DNA from 3 places in the Sporolactobacillus sp. KGMB 08714 genome. Region 2 is predicted to be linked to each of the others. Evidence: predicted binding sites of a transcription regulator. Region 2 holds the regulator's gene; each other region holds the start of a gene.
The links. The regulator NrdR, encoded in region 2, represses ribonucleotide reductase genes. The targets are predictions, from matches to a motif close to AACACNATATATNGTGTT.
Positions count from the first base shown of each region.

Region 1 (4,076 bases), on a different contig from region 2:
AATCGTCGGGTCAGGTCCTTCGGCCAGGTTAAGGAAAAACCGGCGCGGCGGATGGCTTTGCGATAAAGTCGGCCGAAAGAAAATCTATGAATACGATTTGCTTTGCTATATTGTCGGCATCATCATTCTTGTAAGCGCTTCTTCATCATGGATGCTGATTCTCGGCTACGTCATTATGGGCCTGTCTGTCGGGGCCGACATCCCGGCTTCCTGGACAATCATCGCCGAGAATGCGCAAAATAAAAACCGGAGCAGACATGGCGGTGCGGCTCAGTCTCTCTGGGCGGTGGGCGTCATGGTGACACTTTTAATCGCGTCCCTGACAACGCCATTAGGGATTGGGGGCGTACGTATCGTATTCCTTCATCTGGCTCTTGTCGCCCTTATAACCTGGCTGATGCGCACCGACATGCCGGAATCCAAAGTCTGGATCAGCGAACGCCAAAAAATAAAACAAGGATCTTTTGATCCGTACAAGGTGAAGCTATCCAGCCTTTTTAAAGGTCAAAATCTGAAGGACCTCATCTTTCTGATTGTTCTCTTCGGCGTATGGAACTTTGCGGCAGGTACGAACGGTTTCTTCCTCCCGTATCTGCTTAAGAATTTCGGCAATCAGACCCAGGTAACCAGCCTGATCTTTCAACTGTGCGAATATGCGGTCACGTTTCTTGCCTGTACTTTTATCTTCATGAAATTTGCCGATAATCCTAAGGCACGAAGATGGCTGTTTCTTTCCGGAGCAGGGCTCTGTGTGCTTGCCATGTCGCTTTTTGCATTCTTCCCGCTGAATACCGGTATCGCAATCCTCTTTGTTCTCTTTTGGGGCTACGGCAACGGCTGCGGTGAACAGCAATTTTATCAGATCTGGGCCAGCGAGCTCTTCCCGACGCGATTCCGTTCGACGGCGCAGGGCTTTATGTGGGCCGTCATTCGTGTCTCGCTCGGATTTTGGAGCATGTTTGTCCCGATTCTGGCAGCGATGGGATTCCATCGCCTCGGCCTGCTGATGACAGGATTCACCCTGGTATCCCTGGTGGTCGGCCTCGTTTTCATGCCGAATACGGGAGGAAAATCCTTGGGGCAGATCGAAAAGGAACAAGGACAGGCTTTGTGAAGTCCTATAGACCTTTTTGTTAAAGCGGCTCCGGCCAATAGGCCCTTGTTTTAGTAAGGGAGCAAAGAACAGCACCCCATATTTGCGGCAAAATATAACTTTTACTTTTCGTGTGTCAAATAATTCCTGACGAACCGGATCTGCTTGAAACACGGGCTGCCGACACAGCGGGCGAACTTCACGGCATCAATCAAAACGGATGAAATGCAAAACAGAGATCCTCAAAAATGTCTTTATATCAACATTTTTGAGGATTTATTGATGTTCCGCAGGTGGAGATGGCGGAAACCGCTGATCAATCGTCGAGCGCCGCCTGTTTATCAGCGGTTTCAGACCCCATCGACAAATTCACCTCTCATTTACTTCTCAAAAAGGAAAATCACCTGAGGGCCTGTTTGACTTTAGCCTCAGGTAGTCTGAAATGATAAGATCCGCCACTGTCTACGCTGAAATTCAGATAAAGTAAATTTTTGATTAATTTGATTAAATAGCTATTAAAAAACGCCCTGCTGCAGAGAAAATAGTTCGATGCCGTCTAACTATTTTCTCTTCCTTAGAATCTGTCCAAAAGGATAGCCTTTTCATTTTAGAAATTTAAAAATTCCCCGGAGCTGTTAAGGTGCAGGAGGAATAGACGTTCTCAGAACGGCTGCACCCACAAATGCCTGTCTCTTAGTCAGCAGGATCTTGAATTTTGACAATTAATCAACATATGTATACGTCATGTTAAACAGGCACAATATGTAGTATAATATATGAATTGCAAGATTAATATAGATTTCGATGAAAGAGGGCCGATTGGCTATGATCGAATTAACAGAAGATCCAATGATGCTCATGATCAAGAATACAATGGATCTAAATAATATCGAAAATGAAAATGCAAATTTAGCTGAACAAGTTTTTTCAGCACGCAACGTCCGCGTGGCAAATCATGTAACAAAGCGGTATGCGATGGATTACCTGCTGTCCGAGAATGTTCGGAAAGCGTTTCAAGATAACTGGATATACATACACGATTTCAACGCTTACGCGTCCGGCAATCACAACTGTTTGACCCTTGATCTTGCTGAGGTGCTGGCGGGCGGATTTAAAACGAATAATGCCGACATTCGCGAACCGAATTCGATTTCCAGCGCCATGCAGCTGACTGCAGTGATTATGCAGTGCCAGAGCAATCTGCAATTCGGCGGCATTGCCGTCGGGACGCTGGATCTTGATCTCGCGCCTTATGTCGACAAATCATTCCGCAAACATTTTGCCGTTGGGTTGAAATACATTTATGATACGGAAAAAACCGGGACCGCCGATTCAGCCGTTCATTTTCTGGATACGAAGGACGATTATCCGGCCGGACATCCCTACCGCCGGGCGCTGCTTTATGCGTGGGACAAAACAACGGAAGAGGCTCATCAGGGGGCGGAAGCGCTGATTCATAATTTGAACAGCCTGCAGTCGCGTGCCGCCGATCAGCTGCCGTTTACATCGATCAATTACGGAACGGATACTTCGCCTGCCGGCCGTCTTGTGTCCAGGAGTGTGCTTGATGCGACCATTGAGGGCGTCGGTGCCCACCATTTGACGCCGATTTTCCCCGTTCAGGTTTTTCAGTATTATAAGGGGATCAATGATCGGCCCGGCACGCCGAATTACGATTTGTTCAAACTGGCGCTGAAGTGTTCTTCGATGCGGATGTTTCCAAACTATGCAAATTGTACAGCCAGCTATTTTAAAAAACCGACGTGCAAACAAGAAATTTTTAACACGATGGGCTGCCGGACGCAGCTGGCCGACGACCGCTTCGGCGTCATCGGCAATCAGGGCCGCGGCAACATTTCGCCGGTAACGATCAACCTGGCGAAAATCGGCATTGAACATGGTACTTGTCTAGGCATACGTCAGAAGCCGGACATCGAAGGATTCTGGCGGACATTCGATCGCGTGCTCGAAGTCGCGACTCAGGCGCTCGTTGATCGATTTGAATATCAGGGGCGCCAGCCGGCGAAATCGGCGCCGTTTATGTATGAAAATCAATTGATGAAAGGGAAAAAACTTGACCCGGACGAACCGGTCCGCGAAGTCTTGAAACATGGCACGCTCGCTTTCGGCCTGCTTGGCCTGTCAAACTGCATGGCAGCAATGTTCGGTAAGCATCAGTTTGAGGACGATCAGGTCTGGGAGTTTGCCTATTCCATTTATAAACATGTTGAAGCTTACAAAAATGCGATGTCGGAAAAATATGATCTGAATTTTTCGGTCTATTCAACACCCGCGGAAAACTGCTGTTATTCCATTTACAATCGGCTTGTAGAAGAATACGGAGAAATCAAAGGGGTCATTGATCACGGATACCTGACCAACTCGTTTCATTGCCCGGTCTGGTATCCAATTTCAGCAGAAGAAAAGATTCGCAAGGAAGCACCTTTTCATAAAATTTCCAGGGGCGGCGCCATTACTTACGTCGAAGTCGACGCTTCGACACAGCACAACATTCCGGCAATGGAACAGCTTGTCAATGCCGCGATGGCCAATGATATTTCTTATTTTGCAATGAATGTGCAGATTGACACTTGCCGTGTCTGCAGCTATCAGGGCATCATAGATCACGAATGCCCGAAATGCGGCAGCAGCAACATTGAACGTCTGAGACGCATCACCGGCTATCTGACAGGAAGCGTTGAACGGATGAATGAAGGCAAGCAGCGGGAAGTTGCTGATCGTGTGAAGCATACAGGTAATGGGCACATTTTATTTGATTGGAGAAACTGATGGTGCAGCAACTTGTTCAGCCGGAGAAAGACTTGCGGATCTTACAAATATATCGCGACTCGGTTGCTGATGGGCTTGGATTACGGACGGTTATTTTCTTTGCCGGTTGCGGCCAGAATCCAAAATGTCCGCTTTGCCAAAATCCTGAATCGTGGGACGCCTCATCAGGCAAAGCGGTCGCGATGGAGCGGTT
Region 1 covers NZ_JAUUBW010000038.1:10,520-14,595, reverse strand. The annotation lists gene Q6A92_RS15500 (MFS transporter) at 2-1,114, shown strand; gene nrdD (anaerobic ribonucleoside-triphosphate reductase) at 1,919-3,883, shown strand; gene nrdG (anaerobic ribonucleoside-triphosphate reductase activating protein) at 3,886-4,076, shown strand, end outside.
Region 1: nrdD (anaerobic ribonucleoside-triphosphate reductase) is a predicted target of NrdR. The motif match lies at 1,848-1,865, and genes of this name have one in related genera.

Region 2 (4,076 bases):
GATTTGTTTAAATTATTATCGTTCACCTTCGAAATATAATCAATCAGTACATTGATCACACCGGGATTCAATTTTGTATCAAACATCAGATTTTCCACCAGACGCAGATCGGGCGCCGCCGGTTTGCTGCCGTGTCCGAGCTCCTCAAGCAATTGATACGGCGAGTTCGTCTCATACCAGGAAATCAGCTGCTCTTCCTCAGTCTGAGGCACTTTATCGCTCATCTCGCATGCCTCCGCCGGCTGCGTCCGTTCATATAAAGCCGGCATCTCATTCGGCCCATGCTCCAGGCGGTAATAGTCCCGGACTTCTTTTCTGAGCAGGCCGATATCCACCGTCCCCGTATGCAGAGACGCCGATTCGACGGCCCGGCTCATGTCAAAGGGGTCCGTCTGATAGACGCAGGCAAGTTTCTCAATGGCGTCTCTGACATCTTCAGTCAGTGCTTCCCCGGAAACAATGGCGTCGGACAGATAATTCTTCAGCTGACTGAAATCAAAATAGCTGCGGAACTTCAGTTTTTGCGGATGTGCACGATCCTCCCAGCGTGTGTCCTCCTGCAGGTCGCGGGAAAATTCGCTGCTCGGAATGGATTCAAAGACTTCGTCAAAAGCGGCGGACAAATCCTCAAAGCCCTCTGAATCCGGGGGCTGCTCGAGAAATAGCTCGCTTAAACGATGATAATCCTTCGAGCCGATCTGGTGATAGAGAAAGACGTTCAGCAGCCCGTCATTAAAAAACTGATTCGGTGTGAGCGGCGGCACCAGCAGATACATAAAGAAAGCGGGATCCGACTGCTTTTTCTTCAGCGTCCGGAGCAGGCCGACTGCTTCAAGCTTCTTTCTCGCCCGAAGAATGCGGTCGAGCGAAAGATTCATTGTTCCCATCAAATGGTGATGAGTCGCCGTCTGATCGTTTTGCCCGCGCCCCGTCTCCTGCCGCAGCGAAAAATAGAGACTCGTCGCTTCAATACCGACGAGCGGCTGATAAAGCTGTGTGATAATTTTCTGATCATAATAATTGAGAAGTCCGTCCGCTCTGACCGTATAATGATCGCCCGGAAGCACTTCTCTCCATGATTGCAGCATATTTGTCCCCCCTTCCATATCATCCTGTCCTGTATAAAGAGGGCGTTCAAAAAGTTCAGGATACGCCTTGGGCGCATAATCGCTGCCACAGGCTCTTGTTTTACAAAACGGAGCCGCATCGGTCTCTTTTCACCGATTCTCCCTCAGCCGCATCCAAAAAGATCAGGTCAGCCGTCCCCATCCTTTCGGCTGTTTTTGGCTTTTTCCAGCTGATCCTTCAGTTCCTGAATCTCCTGTGCAAATACATTGATATCTTTGAACTGACGATAGACCGAAGCAAAACGTACATAGGCTACTTCATCGACTTTGGCCAGCTCATTCATCACCATCTCGCCGATTTCATGACTGTTCACTTCAGAACGCCCGTCATCGCGAAGCTTTTTCTCCACGCTGTTCGCCAGGTTTTCAAGCTTTTCCAGAGGGACCGGACGCTTTTCGCATGCCTTAATGAGCCCGCGCAGGATCTTGTTGCTGCTGAAAGCCTCGCGATTGTCGCCCTTCTTCACAACGATCAAAGGAGTCTCTTCGACTTTTTCAAAAGTTGTGAATCGGTAATGACAAAATTCGCACTCTCTCCTTCTGCGAATCGCCCGCCCGCTGTTCACGGGACGGGAATCCAGTACCTTGGTCCCGTCTTTTTTACAGCTTGGACAGCGCATTCTCTCCACCTCAATCCAAGTATTAGATGTTAGTTTTATTTTATCGTACAAGGAGCCGGATGAAAAGCAAAGGTCTGCACCTGCGGAACAAAACGGTGAAAATTATAAAAGATTCCATTGTTTTAAAATGGACTGAAGCTGCCTGACCGTTTCTTCGACCGAACCGTTATTATCAATGACTGCATCAGCCATTTTTTTCTTTTCCTCAAGGGACATCTGCGCATCAATCCGGGCCAGCGCTTCCGTTTCCGTGAAATGGTTTCTCGACATCAGCCGCCTGAGTTGATTGTCTTTCGAAACATAGACGACAAGGGTCTTATCCGTCCACCGATCAAGAGACCCCTCAAACAGCAGAGGAATATCAAGAAAAACGGCACGGGCACCCGATTCCCGGAATTGTTTCACTCGGGATCCGATCCGTTCCCTGATCAGCGGATGAAGCAGTTCATTAAGCTGCCGGCGCTTTTTTTCATCATTGAAAATCAATCTGCCGAGTGCCTGCCGGTCCAGTGTCCCGTTCTTCAGAATGATGTCCTGCCCGAAAACACCGGCTATTGCGGATAAACCCGGTTCACCGGGAGCAACCACTTCGCGTGCGATCCGGTCTGCGTCGATCAGTGGATAGCGGCGGGCTCTCAGCCAGTCGGACACTGTGGTTTTCCCGCTGGCTATTCCGCCCGTCAGTCCGACTTTAATCATGATCCCGTCACCCGAATCTGGCAGGCGGGACAGAAATGTGTGCCCCTTCCGCCCACTTTTATCTTCTCTATTGCCGTCCCGCACCTTGGGCACGGCATCCCTTTGCGTCCGTATACCTGCAATTTCTGTTGAAAAAAACCGGCGTGCCCCCGGCTGTTCACAAAGGTCCGGATCGTGCTTCCGCCCATTTTCACGGCCTCCCCGAGCGTTTCGACGATCGCTTCGTGCAGCGTTTTAATCTGCGGCATCGTTAGATCCGCGGCAGGAGTAAGCGGGTGGATACGTGCTCTGAAAAGCGCTTCGTCCGTATAAATATTTCCCAGTCCGACAACCGCGCGCTGATCCAGCAGCATCGGTTTGACAGCCCGCGTCGTTTTTCGGCAGCTCAGCGCCAGGCTTTCTGCCGAAAAAGAGTTTGAGAACGGTTCGGGCCCCAGCTCTTTGAGCGGAAGCATCCTCCATTCCTCGCCTTTCCTGAAAAGATGCATCGTCCCGAATTTACGGACATCGCGATAACGCAGGGAGGTATCGTCGGTAAAATGAAAAATGACATGAGTATATGGGTCGACGGGAACGTTCTCCCGATCCAGTCTGTATCTTCCTTCCATTCTCAGGTGGGAAACAAGGACCTTGCTGTCGAAGCAAAAAAGCAAAAATTTGCCTCTCCGGCCGACATGATGCAGCGTTTCGCCCGCCATCAGCCGGGCAAACTCTCCGGCATCCTGCGGACGCCTGATAATTTTGGGCCAGCGGATCTCGACATGCCCAACCGTTTTGCCGATGACCAGTTCATTCAGTGTTCTTTTGACGGTTTCTACTTCCGGTAGTTCCGGCATTGCCTGCTCTCCCTTTTTCATAAAGGTCAGCGGATTCCCTGAAAAGCTGATCGGAAATCGCTGAACCCGGTTCGATGGGCCGCGCGGCGTATTCGCGCCGCCCGCTCCCGGATCATTTGGCGTCGTACCAGGTCGGACCGTACGCGCATTCCACTTTTAACGGAACATTCAGCGTAATGGCATGTTCCATGACCTCCGGTACGATCTGCTTCATTCTTTCAATTTCCTCTTCGGGAACTTCAAAAATCAGTTCATCATGCACCTGAAGCAGCATGCGTGATTTTAGATGTTCCTCGGCCAGCCGGCGATCCATGATGACCATCGCTTTCTTGATCACATCGGCGGCACTGCCCTGAATCGGCGTGTTCATCGCCGTCCGTTCGGCAAAGCTGCGCAGATTGTAATTGCGGCTTGTGATCTCCGGCAGATAGCGCCGCCTGTTTAGTAAAGTTGTCACAAAACCGGATTTTCTCGCTTTTTGGACGATCTCTTTCATGTAGCGTTGAACGCCCGGATAGCTTTCCAAGTATTTTTCAATAAACCGGCCCGCTTCTTTTCGCGTGATCCCGAGGTTTTGCGACAGGCCGTAGTCGCTGATTCCATAAATGATGCCAAAATTGACGGCTTTTGCATGGCGGCGCATCAGTGCCGTCACCTCGTCCTTTTCCACACCAAAAACATCCATCGCTGTCTTGGTGTGGATGTCCAGCCCGTCAATGAACGCCTGTTTCAGGTTCGTATCGTCGGCAATATGAGCGAGCACTCGAAGTTCAATCTGGGAATAGTCCGCCGAA
Region 2 covers NZ_JAUUBW010000056.1:108,856-112,931, forward strand. The annotation lists gene Q6A92_RS17865 (replication initiation and membrane attachment family protein) at 1-1,088, opposite strand, end outside; gene nrdR (transcriptional regulator NrdR) at 1,256-1,747, opposite strand; gene coaE (dephospho-CoA kinase) at 1,850-2,449, opposite strand; gene mutM (DNA-formamidopyrimidine glycosylase) at 2,443-3,282, opposite strand; gene polA (DNA polymerase I) at 3,395-4,076, opposite strand, start outside.

Region 3 (4,076 bases), on a different contig from region 2:
ACCAGTTGATCGTACATCTTGTCCATGTCCATATCATCCAGGTGCTGCCCGTATGCCTTATAAACCGTGTACGGTGCAAACATGCAGAACGGCCTGCCCTGTTCGGCCAGTTCGAAAAACTTGCCGGGGACGATCAGCCCGATGGACAGCGTCGACAGGCGAATATCCTCATCGGCGTTTTCCTTTTTTGTATCCAGAAATTCAGGAGCGTCCCAATGGAAAATATTCAGATAAGCAGCACCCGCGCCGGGACGCTGCCCCAGCTGATCGGCATAAACAAATCCAAGCTGAAGCTTCCGGGCGACCGGCACGACACCCTTTGCCACACCCTCAACGCCCTTGATCGCTTCGCCGCGGCCGCGGATCTTCGATAAGTTAAGCGCCACACCGCCGCCGATTTTCGACAGCTGCTGCGACGTGCTTTCAATATAATTGATCGAATTCAGCGAATCGTCCGCTTCAATCAGGAAGCAGGAGACCATTTCGCCGCGCCGGGCCTTTCCGGCATTGAGAAATGTCGGCGTCGCCGGCTGATAGCGCTGTTCCATCAACGCACGCATGAAGCTGACGGCTTTATCATAATTCCCGTGTGCTAAATACAGGGCTACGATGGAGACGCGTTCGAAATAATGCTCCAGGTAGTGAGATTTGTCATTGGTCTTCATCGCATAATCACGATAGAATTTACTTGCTGCCATGTAAGACTGGAATTCGAACCCATAGTTGCCGGCTATTTGATGAAGCTGTTCGATATTTCCTTCTTCGTATTCGGCGAAAACATCATAATAATAATGATGACCGACCAGGTAGTGGAGTCTGTCCAGCACGGTGGGGAAATGAAGCATCTTCTGCTCGACTTCGGTTATGTAGACTCGGATCGCTTCCCGATCTTTCCCTAGCTGGTAAAAACCGTCCTCCCCGCGCGTCAGTACTTCATTATTCAGTTCAATATAAGACTTTGTTTTGGTCGCTTCGTTCAGCAAATGTCTTCACCCTTTCCCGAAATTGAATCACGTCGTCTGCCGTCCCGCCTAATTCAAACTTATAAAGAACCGGCACCCTGTACACAGAGGAAATTACATCGGCCGCACGGGCAAAGTTCCGGCCCCAGTTGCGGTTCCCGCTTGCTGCCACCGCTCGCAGGAACCGTCCGTTTTTTGCAAGAAAAGCCTTGACGCTTTCCGGCGCGTCGCCGAACCCGATCGTATTCGTCACCAGTATAAAGGGTTGCTCAACTGCCGGACGATTGCTGATCGGCTCATGCGGAAGTCCCGTCTTTGCCAGAAATCGTCTGACGTTTCCGGTCATTGTCTCATAAAGAATCAGCATCAGCGGTCCTCCTTTCTTATCAGAAAAGCTGCATGTCTTAGTGTCTGACAACAGGTTGTACATACTATATATAGTTTATGTTTATTAATTTACCACAATATATTGTTTTTCACAAGGAACTTTTCCCGGACAAAATGAAAACACTGTTTATCATAAGCCATCGGGCGACATGATTCAACAGGCAGATTCCTGCGAAAAAAAGAGGCAATTCCCGATCTCCGGCCGGAACAGACGGAACCGCGGGAAAATGCTTCTTTTTACATTACAGATATCAAATTTTCAAGGATTATAGGACCGGGATCGGCGGCCGGACATTAGCACAGCGTCCCTGCGGCCGGTTCAGACGGGCCGTCCTGACCGCCGCACCGAAGGCTTCTTCTATCCAAAGATCCGGTTTTCTCATCTTTTGCTGTGTTTCGATTATTTGATGCGCCGCTGGCAACCCCGCCGTCGGACTGTCATTGCAGGCCGGTCTCTTCCCCTCTGCCCCGGATCGGTGTGAACGTACGCCTCTCATCTAAAGATTTACGGCGCTTGATTGCCTGCTGTTCGGCTAGGCAGGCAAAATACTCCTGTGCATTCACGGACTCCTTGCCGCGCCGGTCCCGTTTGCGGTACAGCCCGTCGTTGCCCAGGATCCTTGTCTTGACATTATCCGCCATCATCGTATCGAATAATCGAATAATGGTCTCCCGGATTTCATCATCATCAATCGGAAACATCAGCTCAACGCGCCTGTTCAGATTGCGGGTCATCAGATCGGCGCTGGAAAGGAACGCCTTAGGCTCCCCGCCGTTCCCGAAAATATAGATTCTGCTGTGCTCAAGATAGCGTCCGACAATAGAGTGCACCTCGATGTGATCGCTGACTCCGGGAATTCCCGTGCGCAGACAGCAGATGCCCCGGACAAGCAGCCTGATCGTGACTCCGGCCGCAGATGCCCGGTATAATGCCTTAATCATGTCCTCGTCAGATAAAGAATTCATTTTAGCGTGAATATACGCGGGCTTCCCGGCGCGGGCATTTTCAATTTCCGCTTGAATAAGATCGAGCATCGTATTGCGCAGCCACAGCGGCGCCATAACCAGTTTATGAAAATAAGGCGGTTCCGAATAACCGGACAGCATATTGAAAACGTTGGACGCATCCACGCCCATCTGTTCATTGCTCGTCAGCAGCCCCATATCGGTGTAAAACTTGGCCGTAATATCGTTATAGTTCCCGGTACCGAAGTGCATATAGCGCTTGATTCCCGTCTGTTCCCTGCGGACAACCAAAGCCATTTTGCAGTGAGTTTTCAGTCCGACCAGGCCGTAAATGACATGGCAGCCCGTTTTCTCCAGTTTTTGCGCCCAGTTAATGTTATTCTCCTCATCAAACCGTGCCTTCAATTCTACGAGCACCGTCACCTGCTTCCCGTTCTCCGCCGCTTTTTCAAGATAACGGATAATCGGCGAATTGCCGGACACACGATAAAGCGTCATCTTGATTGCCAGCACATTCTGATCGATCGAGGCCTGGCGGATCAGCTCAATGACGGCATCAAACGAGTCGTACGGGTGATGAAGGAAGACATCCTGTTCGCGCAGCGTATCGAAAATGGAGTGCTCCATCAGTTCGTAATGCACGAACGGGCGGTGCGGCGAATAAAGCAATTCTCCGAAACCGTCCAGTTCCCCTACAAGCTTGGACAGGAAGGTCAGGTCGATCGGACCGTTTACACGGTAAACATTTTCCGAACCGACATCCAGCCTTTTGATCAGCTTATGGATCAGCCGGTCGCCGATTCCCGCCTCGACATCAAGATGAATCACATTCCCACGCTCGCGCAGGCGCAGCTGTTTCTCAATCTCTTTGAGCAGATCCGCCGTCTCTTCCTCATCGACTTCAAGATCCATGTCGCGCATGACCCGATAGCAGGAAGCCTCGTCAAGTTCATAGCCGACAAACAGTTCCCTCAGATGGCGGCGGATAATATTTTCGAGCAGAACAAAACTGTAATGTCCCGACTCATCAGGCAGTTTCACAACCCGCGGAAGCACGTTCGGCACCTGAACCGTGACAAATTCTTTCTGATCTGAACGGCAGCCCCTTTTATGAATCAGTGCGGCAATATTAATGCTCTTGTTAAGAATGAGAGGAAACGGGCGCGAAGAGTCAACCGCCATCGGTGTCAGCACAGGATAGACTTCCCGGCTGAAGTAATGATCGATAAAATCCAGCTGCTTTGAAGTCAGCTCGGCAATTTCCAGAATATAAATGCCATGCTCCTTCATCAGCCGGCTCAGCATGCGATTGTACGTCATATACTGCTGGCCGATCATCCGATGCGCTGCTTCGCTGATCTTTGTTAATTGCTGGCTCGGTTTCAGACCGGCGGGATCCGTTTTTTCATAATTGACATTGACCATGTCGATCAGAGAAGCTACACGCACCATGAAAAACTCATCAAGATTGCTGGCCGTAATCGACAGAAATTTGACCCTTTCGAGCAGCGGATTATCTTTATCGCGCGCCTCTTCCAGGACGCGTTCGTTAAAGAGCAGCCAGCTCAATTCGCGATTGCTGAAATACTCTTTTTTATCAAAATCCCCCATGGTCCCTCATCCTCTCAATATCGGTTTCAACCCGAAAACCTCTTCAAAATAGGCCGCTTTTTCTTCAAACGTCAGCCTTTCAAGCGACAAATCATCATCCGAACGGGCTGTAATCACGACTTGATCGTGTTTCAAAGAAACGGTGATTTT
Region 3 covers NZ_JAUUBW010000004.1:28,000-32,075, forward strand. The annotation lists gene nrdE (class 1b ribonucleoside-diphosphate reductase subunit alpha) at 1-983, opposite strand, end outside; gene nrdI (class Ib ribonucleoside-diphosphate reductase assembly flavoprotein NrdI) at 946-1,329, opposite strand; gene Q6A92_RS02755 (RNA degradosome polyphosphate kinase) at 1,788-3,926, opposite strand; gene Q6A92_RS02760 (Ppx/GppA phosphatase family protein) at 3,933-4,076, opposite strand, start outside.
Region 3: nrdI (class Ib ribonucleoside-diphosphate reductase assembly flavoprotein NrdI) is a predicted target of NrdR. The motif match lies at 1,421-1,438, and genes of this name have one in related genera.